DNA from 3 places in the Marichromatium sp. PS1 genome. Region 1 is predicted to be linked to each of the others. Evidence: predicted binding sites of a transcription regulator. Region 1 holds the regulator's gene; each other region holds the start of a gene.
The links. The regulator sigma-54, encoded in region 1, starts transcription at its own class of promoters, with help from an activator protein. The targets are predictions, from matches to a motif close to TGGCANGNTNCNTGCTT.

Region 1 (4,347 bases):
CCACGGTCGCACCCGGATGCTGCTCGCCCCGACCCAGGAGACCCAACCATGAGCCCTCCACTGCGCCTGCTGGCACTGTTGCTGTTGTTCGGCTGGAACCCGGCCAACGCGCTCGACGACGACCCCCAGCAACCGATGTACATCGAGGCCGACGACGTCGAGGTACGCGAGGCCGAGGGCACCAGCATCTATGTCGGCAACGTCGAGGTCACCCAGGGCAGCATGCGCCTGCACGCCGACCACATGACCGTCTATCACCGCGAGGACCGCCGCCCGCGCCAGATCATCGCCATCGGCACCCCGGCGCGCTTCCGTCAACTGCTCGAGGACGACCAGGGCGAGGTCCGCGCCTTCGCCAGGCGCATGGAGTTCGACACCGACCGCGACGAGCTGGTGCTGATCGACGAGGCGGTACTGATCCAGGGCGAGGACCGCGTCGCCAGCGAGCGCATCGTCTACGACCGTGCCCGCGAACACTTCCGTGCCGGCGGCAGCGGTCGGGTGCGGATCACCATCACCCCCGAGGAGGAGTCATGACAGGGATCGACGGATGAGCGTACTGCGCGCCGAACAGCTCAAGAAACGTTATCGCAGCCGCGAGGTCCTGCGGGGAGTGAGCGTCGAGGTCGAGGCCGGCGAGGTGGTCGGGCTGCTCGGCCCCAACGGCGCGGGCAAGACCACCTGCTTCTATCTCATCGTCGGGCTGATCCCTGCCGACCAGGGGCGCATCACCCTCGACGAGCACGATGTCACCCTGATGCCGATGCATGCGCGCGCGCGCGCCGGACTGAGCTATCTGGCGCAGGAGCCCTCGGTGTTTCGCAAGCTCAGCGCGCGCGACAACATCCTCGCGATCCTCGAGACCCGCGGCGACCTCGACCGCGAGCAGCGCGAGCAGCGTTGCGAGCAGCTGCTCGAGGAGCTCGGCATCGCCCATATCGGCGAGTCGCTGGCACTCAGCCTCTCCGGCGGCGAGCGCCGTCGTCTCGAGATCGCCCGCGCGCTGGCCGTCGACCCCAAGGTGATGCTGCTCGACGAGCCCTTCGCCGGCGTCGACCCGATCGCCGTGGGCGACATCAAGGCGATCGTCTCGCACCTGCGCGAGCGCGGCATCGGCGTGTTGATCACCGATCACAACGTGCGCGAGACGCTCGACATCTGCGATCGCGGCTACATCATCAGTAATGGCGAGGTGATCGCCGCCGGCCGCCCCGACGAGCTGCTCGCCAACCAGCAGGTACGCGACGTCTATCTCGGCGCCGACTTCGCCATGTAGCATGTAGGCGGCAGCATCCGCGCCCCGCTGCTACATATTGGGAGTAAGATGAAGACCATCGCGCCCCGGCAGGGGGCGCGCTTGACGTGACTCAGGCACCTTTGTTGCCACCCGACCTATAATCGTCATAGGACGGTCATCGACCCGGCATAGAGACAGACGCAAGACGCATCGGCGATCCATGAAGCAAACCATCCAGCTTCGCCTCGGCCAACACCTGACGATGACGCCCCAGCTGCAGCAGGCGATTCGCCTCCTGCAGCTGTCGACGCTCGAGCTGCAGAAGGAGATCCAGGAGGCGCTGGACTCCAACCTGATGCTCGAGGAGGCCGAGGAGGCCGACCGCTTCGCCGCCAACGGAGAGGACAGCGGCAATGGCGCACACGAGTCCCCGCCCAGCGATGAGCAGGGCAGCGCCGAGCGTGAGCTCCAGGGCGAGACCAACGAGATCCCCGATGAGCTCCCGGTCGACACCCAGTGGGCCGATGTCTACGACGGCTATCTACCGCCGAGCACCCAGGGCAGCGCCGAGAACGCCGATTTCGACCCCTTCCTCCACCAGAGCCGCCCTCAGACCCTGCACGATCACCTCCTCTGGCAGCTCAACCTGATCCGGCTGAGCGAGCGCGACGAGATGATCGCCGAGGCGGTGATCGATGCCATCGACGCGCGCGGCTATCTTCGGGCCGATCTCGACGAGCTGCTGAGCACCATCGGCGACGATCAGATCAGCCTCGAGGAGATCGCCACCATGGTGCACCGGGTGCAGTCGTTCGATCCCCCGGGGGTCGGCGCCCGCGATCTCGCCGAGTGCCTGCAGATCCAGCTGCGGCAGCTCCCCGCCGAGACCCCGCAGCGCGACCTCGCGCTGGCGATCTGTCGCGACGGCTTCGAGCACCTGCCGCGCAAGGACATCGCCGCGCTGATGCGCCGCTTCAAGCAGACCGAGCCCGAGATTCGTGGTGCACTCACGCTGATCTGCCAGCTCAACCCGCACCCCGGCGACTTGATCGCGCAGGAGCCCCCGGAGTACGTTGTACCCGACATCTTCGTGCGCAGAGAGAATGGTCGCTGGTCGGTGGAACTCAACCCGGAATCCACACCTAAACTGAGGGTGAACGCAGACTACGCCCGGCTGATCCGGCGCGCCGACACCAGCAGCGACAGCGTCACCATGCGCAACCACCTGCAGGAGGCGCGCTGGTTCATCAAGAGCCTGGCGAGCCGCAACGACACCGTGCTGCGGGTGGGCGCCAAGATCGTGGAGATGCAGCAGGCGTTCTTCGAGCACGGCGAGGAGGCGATGCGGCCGATGGTGCTGCGCGACGTCGCCGAGGCGCTCGAGCTGCACGAGTCGACCGTCTCCCGGGTCACCACGCAGAAATACATGCATACGCCGAGGGGCACCCTGGAGTTCAAGTACTTCTTCTCGTCCCACGTCAGCACCACTTCTGGTGGGGAGTGTTCATCAACGGCGATCCGCGCGCTCATTCGTAAGCTGATCGCCGCCGAACCCGCCAGAAAACCCTTGAGCGACAGCAAGATCGCGGCCGAACTGGCCGATCGCGGCATCCAGGTCGCGCGTCGAACCGTCGCCAAGTACCGCGAGGCCATGGGTATTCCAGCCTCGAACGAGCGCAAACGCCTGGCATGAGCAGGCTGTTTGGAACCCCTGTAAGGAGTCCAATGATGCAAATCAATCTGACGGGTCATCACGTCGACATCACCGAGGCACTGCGCGACTACGTCGACAGCAAATTCGCACGCCTGGCGCGTCACTTCGACCACGTCACCAATGCCCACGTCATTCTCAGCGTTGAGAAGCTCGACCAGAAGGCCGAGGCGACGCTGCACATCAATGGTGGGAAGCTCTTCGCCGACTCCGTGCATGAAGATATGTATGCCGCGATCGACGGCCTGACCGACAAGCTCGATCGCCAGATCCTGCGCCACAAGGAGAAGAAGAACGACTATCGCAGCGCACCCGGCCCGAAGGCGGCCGACTCTGAAGCCGAGGCCGACGCCGAGGCCGATACCGAATAGCCCGGCAACGGCCTGATGGCCCATGCGTCGGCGGGGCGTCGGGACACCCGACACCCGCCGGACCGACGCACCGACACCTCGAACGGATCCGTGATCGCGCCGTTCGGGGTGTTTTGCATTGAGACCCTGAGATCCGAGCCGATATCGACACCTGCGGGCTCCGACGACTCGAAGGACACCCAGAATCCATGACCACGACCACGCGCCCCGATCACCCGCCGGTATGGACACCGGACACCGTCACCGCCCAGCGCCCCTGTCCCTGCGACCACCAGGAGCCTTGACCGATGTTCAGTCCAGACCTGATCAGCGAGGCCCGAGTCAGCTGCGGTGCCGAGATCGCCAGCAAGAAGCGGCTGCTCGAGACGCTCGCCGAGCTGCTGGCCAACGACCACCCCCGTCTCAACACCGAACTCGTCTTCGAGCGTCTGCTCGAGCGCGAGCGACTCGGCAGCACCGGACTCGGTCACGGTGTGGCGCTGCCGCACGCCCGCATCAAGGAGATCAACGAGGTGCTCGGGGCCTTCGTCAGCACCAGCACCGGGGTCGACTATGACGCGATCGACGGCGAGCCGGTCGATCTCGCCTTCGCCCTGCTGGTCCCGGAGAGCGCCACCGAGGAGCATCTGCGCTTGCTCGCCCGGCTCGCCGGCATGTTCAGCGACCCGGCCACCCGCGCCGCGCTGCGCGAGGCCGGCTCGGCGGCGACCGTCCTGCAACTGATCGAGACGAGCGAGGCGCGCTAGCGCCACGCCGACCTGGGCCATGCTCGACAGCCTCCAGTCACTCCTCGAACAGACCGGCCCGCGGCTGCAGCTGCGCTGGCTCAACGGCGAGCCCGAACAAGGCTCCCCACTGCGCCGGCCCGAGCGCGCACGCTCGCGCGAGTCGCTGATCGGCTCGCTCAACTGCATCCATCCCAACTGTCTGCAGGTGATCGGGCGCGCCGAGCAGCGCTATCTCCAGGCACTGGGACGCACCGCCTTCGAGGAAACCCTCGAGCAACTCTTCGCCGAGCAGCCGGCGGC
Region 2 (4,347 bases), 350 kb from region 1:
TGCGGATCACCCGCACCGCATCGCCGAACTCAAAGTTGGGGCGCATGGTCACCTCCCGCCGGGTCGAGTTGGAGATCGACCCGCACGCCGCTGCGCGGTCCGTGCAGATGGAAGACCCGGAACACGCGCTCGGTGCGCGCGTCGGACGCGACGAAGTCGTGATAGGCGCGGGTGAGCAGCTCGGCGCGCCGCCGGTGACGAGCCTCGGCCTGTTCGGGCAGGGGCTCGGCGTCGGCCAGATAGTCGTGGAAGCGCTGCAGGATGTGCAGCCGGTTGACCCGGACCACGGCCGGGTCGTAGTCGATCTCGAAGTGCTCGAGGAAGTCCTCGGCGCTGACCAGGTCGTGCAGGTCGCTGTCGTCGTTCATCGGCGGCTCCGGTTCAGGCGGTGTGGGCGGTTGCAGTGGGCAGTTCGCAGAGGAAGCGCTGCAGGTCGGCGGCGACCGGGGCGCGCTTGGTCGCGGTGACGAAGCGGCGCACCAGCGGCAGCAGTCGCTCGGCCTGATCGAGTCCGACCTCCTGGTGCAGCAGCTCGGCATAGGCCTGGCGCACCGCCTGGCGGCCCGAGTGCTTGCCGAGCACCAGGCGGTGATGGCGCCCGAGTTCGGCCGGGTCGATGCCCTGGTAGTTGAGCGGGTCCTTGAGCAGGCCGTCGACGTGGATCCCGGCCTCGTGGGTGAAGGCACCGTCGCCGACCAGGCTCTTGTGCCAGGCCACCGGGCGTCCCGAGGCCTGGGCGACCAGGGTCGAGACCTGCTCGAAGGCGTGCAGGTCGACCCCGGGGTCGATCCCCTGGGTGTGTCTGAGTCCCATCACCACCTCCTCCAGCGCGGCGTTGCCGGCGCGCTCGCCGAGTCCGTGCACCGTGGTGTTGAGGTGGGTCGCCCCGGCACGGGCCGCGGCCAGGGTGTTGGCGGTAGCCAGCCCGAGGTCGTCGTGGGCGTGCATCTCGATCTCCAGGTCGCAGGCGGCACGCAGCGTGGCGATGCGTGAATAGACGCCGAAGGGCTCCATCAAGCCGACGGTGTCGGCGAAGCGGATGCGGCGCGCACCGGCTGCCTGGGCGACCTCGGCGGCGCGGGCGAGGAACTCGGGATCGGCGCGCGAGGCGTCCTCGGCGCCGACGCAGACCTCCAGCCCGAGCGCGCGCGCCTCGGGCACGCAGCGCGCGATCTGGCGCAGCGCCCAGTCGCGATCACGGCCGAGCTTGCACGCCAGCTGCTGGTCGGAGAGCGGGATCGAGAGGTCGACGAGATCGGCGTCGAGCCCGGCGCAGCGGGCGATGTCGTCCGCGCGCATCCGGCACCACAGCATCAGCCGCGCGGCGAGCCCGAGTCGGGCGATGGCCTGGATCGCGTCACGCTCGTCGGCGCCCATCGCCGGGATGCCGATCTCGAGCTCGGGGACGCCGAGGGCGTCGAGCGCGCGGGCGATGGCGAGCTTCTCGGCGAGCGAGAAGGCGACCCCGGCCGACTGCTCGCCGTCGCGCAGGGTGGTGTCGTTGATGGTGATCGGGCGGACTGAATCCTTCATCTGTGGGCTCCGTACAGCACTTGACGAGACTTGTTAGCAAAGGAAGTGCCAGCGTCGTCGATGACGTGGGTTCAGCGGGTTGCGCGCCAGGAGACCGGGGCGTTGCAGGGTTTGCGACAGGGTGGAGAGGGCGGGCGTGTCGCAGAGCCGACGCGTCGCGGCACCGGCATGGTGCGCCGGTGCCGCGCGTCGGGTCAGGCGTAGGCCGGCGAGAAGCCGGGCGTTTGCGCGTCGCCGAGCGGACCGTCCTCGCCCCAGTAGGGCGAGAGTCGGCGCAGCTGTTCGATCACCGGGACGAGGGTGTCCACCGCGCGATCGATCTCGGCGGCGCTGTTGTAGCGTGAGAGCGAGAAACGGATGGTGCCGTGGGCGGCGGTGAGCGGGATGCCCATGGCGCGCATCACGTGCGAGGGCTCGAGCGAGCCCGAGCTGCAGGCCGAGCCGCTGGAGGCGGCGATGCCGTGACGGTTGAGCAACAGCAGGATCGACTCGCCCTCGATGAACTCGAAGGCGATGTTGCTGGTGTTGGGCAGACGGTTGTCGGGATCGCCGGTGACGAAGCAGTGGGGCACGGCGGCGAGGATGCCGCGCTCGAGCCGGTCGCGCAGCGCGCGCACCGTGGTGCGCTCGTGCTCGAGCGCGGCGCCGGCCAGCTCGCAGGCGAGCCCGAGCCCGACGATGCCGGCGCTGTTCTCGGTGCCGGCGCGGCGACCGCGTTCCTGGTGACCGCCGCGCAGCAGCGGTCGGAAGCGGGTGTTGCGACGCACGTAGAGCACGCCGACGCCCTTGGCGGCGTGGAGCTTGTGCCCGGAGAGCGAGAGCATGTCGATGGCGCTGTCGGCGAGCGCGATCGGCAGCTTGCCCACCGCCTGCACCGCGTCGGTGTGGAACATCACGCCCGCCGCGCGCGCCATCTCGGCCATCTCCTCGACCGGGAACAGGGTGCCGGTCTCGTTGTTGGCCCACATCACCGAGACGATGGCGACCCGCTCGGTGAGCAGCGCGCGATAGGCATCGAGATCGAGTCGCCCGTAGCCGTCGACGCCGAGACGATGGATCACATAACCCTCCTTGGCGAGCTGGTCGCACAGGCTCAGCACCGCCGGGTGTTCGACCTCGGTGGTGATGATCTCGCGCCGCTCGGGCTGGGCGCGCAGCGCCGAGAGGATGGCGGTGGCGTCGGACTCGGTGCCGCAGGAGGTGAAGATGATCTCGGAGTCGTGCGTCGCGCCGAGCAGGGCGGCGACCTGGGCGCGTGCGGTGCGCAGCGCGCGCCCGACGCGATCGCCGTAGCGATGGATCGAGGAGGGGTTGCCGAACTGCTCGGTGAAGAAGGGCAGCATCGCCTCCACCACCTCGGGGGCGACCATGGTGGTGGCGTTGTTGTCGAGATAGATGCCGGGGGTCTGTTCGCTCATCGGTGGCTCCTCGCTGCGGATGGGGATGGTTGGCGATCGCGTCGCGCCGTGGGACGTCAGCAGGCGATCTGCTGGGGCGCGGCGGGGATCACCCGCAGCGGTTCGCCGAGTTCGGCGCTGAGCCGCTCCTGGATGCCGGAGAGGGTGAGCGAGGCCATCTGACAGCCGGCGCAGGCGCCCTTGAGGCTGACGTAGACCGTGCGGCCGTCGACGTCGACCAGTTCGAGGTCGCCGTGGTCGCGCTGCAGCTCGGGGCGCAGGGTGTCGATCAGCCGCTCGATGCGGCGGATGCGCTGCAGGGTGTTGACGCGGGGCGCGGCGGGTTGCGGGGGTTCGGGGGCGCGCGGCGCCTGGACCGCCACGGCGGTGGGATTGACCCGGGCGATGATCTCCTCGATCTCCTCGTGACAGGCCGAGCAGCCGCCGCCGGCCTTGGTGTAATGGGTGACGGCGGTCACCGAGTCGAGCCCGTTGGCGCGTACCGTCTCCTCGATCATCCCGGCGTCGACCCCGAAGCACTTGCACACCAGCGCGCCCTCGGCGTGGTCGTCGTCCTCCCAGCGCTCGCCGCGATAGTTGGCGATCGCCGCCTGCAGCGCCTCACGCCCCATCACCGAGCAGTGCATCTTCTCGGCGGGCAGGCCGCCGAGGACATCGGCGATGTCCTGGTTGGTGACCGTCAGCGCCTGATCCAGGGTCATGCCCTTGATGATCTCGGTCAGCGCCGAACTCGAGGCGATCGCCGAGCCGCAGCCGAAGGTCTGGAAACCGGCCTCGAGGATCACCTCGCGCTCGGGGTCGACCCGGAGCGAGAGCCGCAGGGCGTCGCCGCAGGCGAGCGAGCCGACCTCACCGACGCCGTTGGCGTCCTGGACCGGGCCGGCGTTGCGAGGGTTGAAGAAGTGGTCCTGGACCTGCTCGGAATAGTCCCACATGGATTGCTCTCCCGTGTCATTTGGCTGGGGCCGGCGCGTGCTGCCCGGGGCTTGTCGAGTCAAAAAAGCAAGCTCCGCGCCAGTCTTTGAAGAAGGCCGGAGGGCGCGGGTTGAGCGGGCTGCGACACGGTTGCATGAGGCGGGTTGTCGGGTCCTGGACAAGTGGTGCGCGCCCCGGTGGTGGCAAACCCGACAGCGGCGTCTCAACCGAGCAGCGCCTCGTAGGCATGCCGCAGCAGGTCGAGTTCGACCGGGGGGAGGGCGCTCGCCTGGGTCAGCGCGATGAAGCGCGCGCCCTGGGCGCCGACCTCGGCGATGGGTGGGTCGTGGTCGACGAAGCGGGCGAGGAAGACCGGCGCGGTGGTCTCGTCGACGGCGAGCTGCACCGGGAAGCGCAGGGTGATGGCCAGCGCGCCCTGGGCCAGCGCCAGCTCGCGCTCGAGCGCGCGCAGCAGCGCGCC
Region 3 (4,347 bases), 510 kb from region 1:
GTGGGTGAGCGCATGAGATCCTCGACCACGATCAGCGTTCCTGCGACAGGGTGTTGAGCAACAGCCGCACGCGACAACCGGCGACCGCCTCCGAATCGACCTCGATCGAACCGCCATGGGCGTTGACGATCTCCTGGGCCAGCGCCAACCCCATCCCGGCATGACCGCGACGCTGTCGCCAGCCGATGAAGAAGGGCTCGAAGACGCGATAGCGATCCTCCGGGGCGATCCCCGACCCGTTGTCCTCGATCTCCACCTCGACCCCGTCGTCGACGCGCCGGGTGCACAGACGCAGCTCGCGCTGCGCCCGCCCGGACTCGCACAGGGCATGGATGGCATTGTCGACCAGGTGCTTGAAGAGCGCGCGCAGCTGATCCTTGTGGCTGGTGAACTCGGGCAGCACCGCCGCCGGGCGCCAGTCGACCACCACGCCGTTGGCGAGCAGCCGGTCGGTCTCGAGTTCGAGCACCTGACGCAGCAGCTCGTTGACGTTGACCAGCGCCCCCGGCTCGCGCGGCTCCTCGGGGAGCGCCGAGGTCAGGGTGTCGAGCGCACGCTGGCCGGAATGGCTGATCTGATCGAGCATCCCGGCGAGGGTGTCGATGTTGGCCGCGCCGCCGCGCAGCATCGAGGCGGCGGCGCTGATGACGTTGAGCGGCACCTGGATCTGGTAGATAGCCGCGGCCAGGGCCTCGCGCATGCCGTGCATGCGCTGCTGCTCGGCGAGCCGCGCGCGCAGGTTCTCGAGGTGCGAGCGCTCGATCTCGCGACGCCGGCTGGTGACCTCGTTGGCGAGCAACAGCACCCGGTGCTCGCCCCCGCTGGCACGCCCGAAATAGCTGCGCGCCGAGACGTCGGACTCCTCGACCGGGGTCGCCGAGCAGACGAACCAGCGCGGCCCGCCCCCGCCCGGGACCTCGATCCCGACCTCCAGGTTCTTGAACCCCTGCCCCGAGACCCCGGCCTCGAGCACGTCCACCCCGACCTGCTCGCGCAGCGCAGCGCGCAGCACCTCGAGCGGCTCGCGTCCGCGCAGATCGCCGAGCAGCTTCTTGTACTCCTGGTTGTCGAGGATGATCCGACCCTCGTGATCGAGCAGCACGATCAACGCCGGTGCGGCATCGAGCACGGTCTCGACCCGCGCCTTCTGCTGACGCACCGCGGCCTCCAGCTCGTGGACCTTGGTGACGTCGCGGTGCATGCCGAGGAAGTAGCGCAGCGCACCGCTGCGATCGAGCACCGGGGCGATGGTCAGCTCGGCGAGATAGTCCTCGCCCCCCTTGGTGCGGTTGACCAGGGTCCCGGTCCACGGCTGGCGCTGCTCGAGGGTACGCCACAGATGGCGATAGATGCTCTCCGGCGTGGCCCGGTTGGAGAGGATCGACTCGTTGCGTCCCAGCACCTCGGTGCGGTCATAGCCGGTGAGGGTCTCGAAGGCGCGGTTGGCATAGAGGATGGTCGCACGCGCGTCGGTGATCGAGATCGCCAGCGGCGACTGTTCCACCGCCTCGAAGAACAGCCGGGGCGGCAGGGGATCCTTGGGGTTGCCGCCCATCAGGGTGAGCGCCTCCACCACCTCTGGCGGGGTGCCCTCGGGCGGCGCGGCGAGAAAGGCGCCGAGGGCATTGATCACGGCCTCCTGGGTGGCCTCGGGGGCTTGCTGGGGCGACACGGGCATCTCCTCGGGACTGTGGGTCTGGGCGTTCTTTAAGCAATCTGCGTACCGCTTTCAATCGTTCGGCGACCACCGGCATCGATCCCAGAGCTTGTCGGCTTTGCGACAAGGCGATCGGCATCCATGCCACAGCCTGTTGGCACCACGACAGACCCTCTCCCGCCCGAAGCCGGTGCAAACCCACGATTGACGCCCCATTCGGGGTCAATCCCGATTTTGGGCACACCGCTTGCTTACTGGCGTGTCAGACGAATGCCGCTATCGTGAGGACCGCCATCCATGGGCGAGTATCTGCTGCTGATCCTCGGCACCGCGCTGGTCAACAACGTGGTGCTGGTGAAATTCCTCGGGCTCTGTCCCTTCATGGGGGTGTCGAGCAAGCTCGACTCGGCCCTGGGGATGGGCCTGGCCACCACCTTCGTGCTGACCCTCGCCGCGGTCGCCGGCTGGCTGCTCGAGCACCTGGTACTCGGCCCGCTCGGGCTCGGTTATCTGCGCATCCTCAGCTTCATCCTGGTGATCGCCGCGGTGGTCCAGTTCACCGAGCTGGCGGTGCGCCGGATCTCGCCCGCGCTCTATCAGGTGCTGGGCATCTTCCTGCCGCTGATCACCACCAACTGCGCGGTGCTCGGCGTCGCCCTGCTCAACGTGCAGCAATCCCACGACTTCTTCGAGAGCGTGCTCTACGGGCTCGGCTCGGCGCTCGGCTTCACCCTGGTGATGGTGCTCTTCGCCGGGCTGCGCGAGCGCCTGGCGGTGGCCGAGGTCCCGGCGGCCTTCGCCGGGGCGCCGATCGCCTTCATCGTCGCCGGACTGCTCTCGCTCGCCTTCATGGGCTTCGCCGGACTCGCCTGAGCCGACGCCCCGCAACCGGAGTCTCAGAGATGCTTGCCGCCATCCTCACCCTCACCGCGCTCGGACTCGCCCTCGGCTGGTTGCTCGGACTCGCCGCGCGTCACCTCAAGGTCGAGGACGACCCCATCGTCGAACAGGTCGCCGCGCTGCTGCCGGGCTCGCAATGCGGCCAGTGCGGCTATCCCGGCTGCGCCCCGGCGGCAGCGGCGATCGCCGCCGGCGAGGCGGCGGTCAGCTGCTGCCCGCCGGGCGGACGAGCGCTGGCCGAGGCGCTGGCCGAGCTGCTCGGGGTCGAGGCCGACCTCTCCGGTGTCGACGACCAGCCGCCGCAGCTCGCACACATCCACGACGAGCGCTGCGTGGGCTGCACCAAGTGCCTCAAGCGCTGCCCGACCGACGCCATCATGGGGGCCAACAACATGATCCATGCCGTCTTCCCCGAGGCCTGCACCGGCTGCGGCCTGTGCGCCGCAGTCTGCCCCACCGAGGGCATCGAGATGCGCCCCGAGCGCCCCACCCCGCAGACCTGGTACTGGCCCCGGCCGGAGGTGGCGACACGATGAATGCCCTGCGCCAACTGTTGCGCCGCCCCGCCAATCGTATCCATCCGGTGCGCGGCGGCGTCCACCCCGATGACCGCAAGGCGCTGGCCGCAAGCGCGCCGATCACCGAGCTGGCGCTGCCCGCGCGGCTCGACCTGCCGCTGCAGCAGCACATCGGCGCCAGCGCCGCACCGCTGGTGCGCAAGGGTCAGCGGGTGGCCAAGGGCGAGCCGATCGCCCGCGCCCAGGGACCGATCTCGGCGCCGCTGCACGCGCCGACCTCGGGGCGGGTGATCGCCATCGCCGAGCGCCCGGCCCATCACCCCTCGGGACTGGCGATGCCGACGATCAGTATCGAGCCCGACGGCGAGGAGCGCTGGCACCCAGCGATCTCTCCCTGCGACGACCCGTTCGCCCTCGACCCGGCGCACATCGCCGAGCGGGTCGCCGCCGCCGGCATCGTCGGACTCGGCGGCGCGACCTTCCCGGCCGCGGTCAAGCTCAATCTCGGCGCCAGCCATCCATTGCACACCCTGGTGATCAACGGCGCCGAGTGCGAGCCCTATCTCACCTGCGACGACCGGCTGATGCGCGAACACGCCGAGGCGGTGATCGACGGCGCGCGCATCATGGCCCATGCCCTCGGGGTGGGCGGCATCCTGGTGGCGATCGAGGACAACAAGCCCGAGGCGGCGGCGGCCATCGAGACGGCCGCCGCCGGGTTCGACGCGATCACCCCGATCCGGGTGCCGACCCGCTACCCGATGGGCTCCGAGCGCCATCTGGTGCAGGCGCTCATCGGTCGCGAGACCCCGGCGCGGGCACTCACCGCCCAGCTCGGCGTGGTGGTGCACAACCCGGCCACCGCCTTCGCGGTGCACCAGGCGCTGCGTCTGGGCCAGCCGCTGATCGCGCGGGTCATCACCCTCAGCGGCGCGGCGATCGCGCGCCCGGCCAACCTGTGGGTGCCGCTCGGCACCCCGGTGGAGACGCTGATCGCGCACTGCGGCGGACTCACCGAGGAGGACGCCCGGCTGGTGAGCGGCGGGCCGATGATGGGCCAACCGCTACCCAGCCCCCAGGTGCCGACCACCAAGGGCTGCAACGCCATCCTCGCCCTCGGCGCCGCCGAGCGCGCGCCCGGCCGGACCATGCCCTGTACCCGCTGCGGACGCTGCGTCGAGGTCTGCCCCTGCGGTCTGGTGCCGCTGGAGCTGGGCGCGCACATCCGCGCCGGCGACCTCGAGGGCGCCGCCGAGCGCGGGCTCCACGACT

Region 2: the regulator sigma-54 is predicted to act here: its motif matches at 1,568-1,584, upstream of nifV (homocitrate synthase).
Region 3: the regulator sigma-54 is predicted to act here: its motif matches at 1,894-1,910, upstream of rsxA (electron transport complex subunit RsxA).

What each region holds. Positions count from the first base shown of each region.
Region 1 is NZ_BAAFHB010000002.1:803,517-807,863, reverse strand. It holds gene lptC (LPS export ABC transporter periplasmic protein LptC) at 1-52, shown strand, start outside; gene lptA (lipopolysaccharide transport periplasmic protein LptA) at 49-537, shown strand; gene lptB (LPS export ABC transporter ATP-binding protein) at 551-1,276, shown strand; gene ACAM26_RS04915 (RNA polymerase factor sigma-54) at 1,458-2,930, shown strand; gene raiA (ribosome-associated translation inhibitor RaiA) at 2,966-3,319, shown strand; gene ACAM26_RS04905 (PTS sugar transporter subunit IIA) at 3,607-4,065, shown strand; gene hprK (HPr(Ser) kinase/phosphatase) at 4,085-4,347, shown strand, end outside.
Region 2 is NZ_BAAFHB010000002.1:1,154,780-1,159,126, forward strand. It holds gene ACAM26_RS06540 (nitrogen fixation protein NifZ) at 1-46, opposite strand, end outside; gene nifW (nitrogenase-stabilizing/protective protein NifW) at 30-368, opposite strand; gene nifV (homocitrate synthase) at 382-1,533, opposite strand; gene nifS (cysteine desulfurase NifS) at 1,728-2,951, opposite strand; gene nifU (Fe-S cluster assembly protein NifU) at 3,008-3,886, opposite strand; gene ACAM26_RS06565 (hypothetical protein) at 4,090-4,347, opposite strand, start outside.
Region 3 is NZ_BAAFHB010000002.1:294,893-299,239, forward strand. It holds gene nifA (nif-specific transcriptional activator NifA) at 1-14, opposite strand, end outside; gene nifL (nitrogen fixation negative regulator NifL) at 32-1,678, opposite strand; gene rsxA (electron transport complex subunit RsxA) at 1,955-2,530, shown strand; gene rsxB (electron transport complex subunit RsxB) at 2,560-3,093, shown strand; gene rsxC (electron transport complex subunit RsxC) at 3,090-4,347, shown strand, end outside.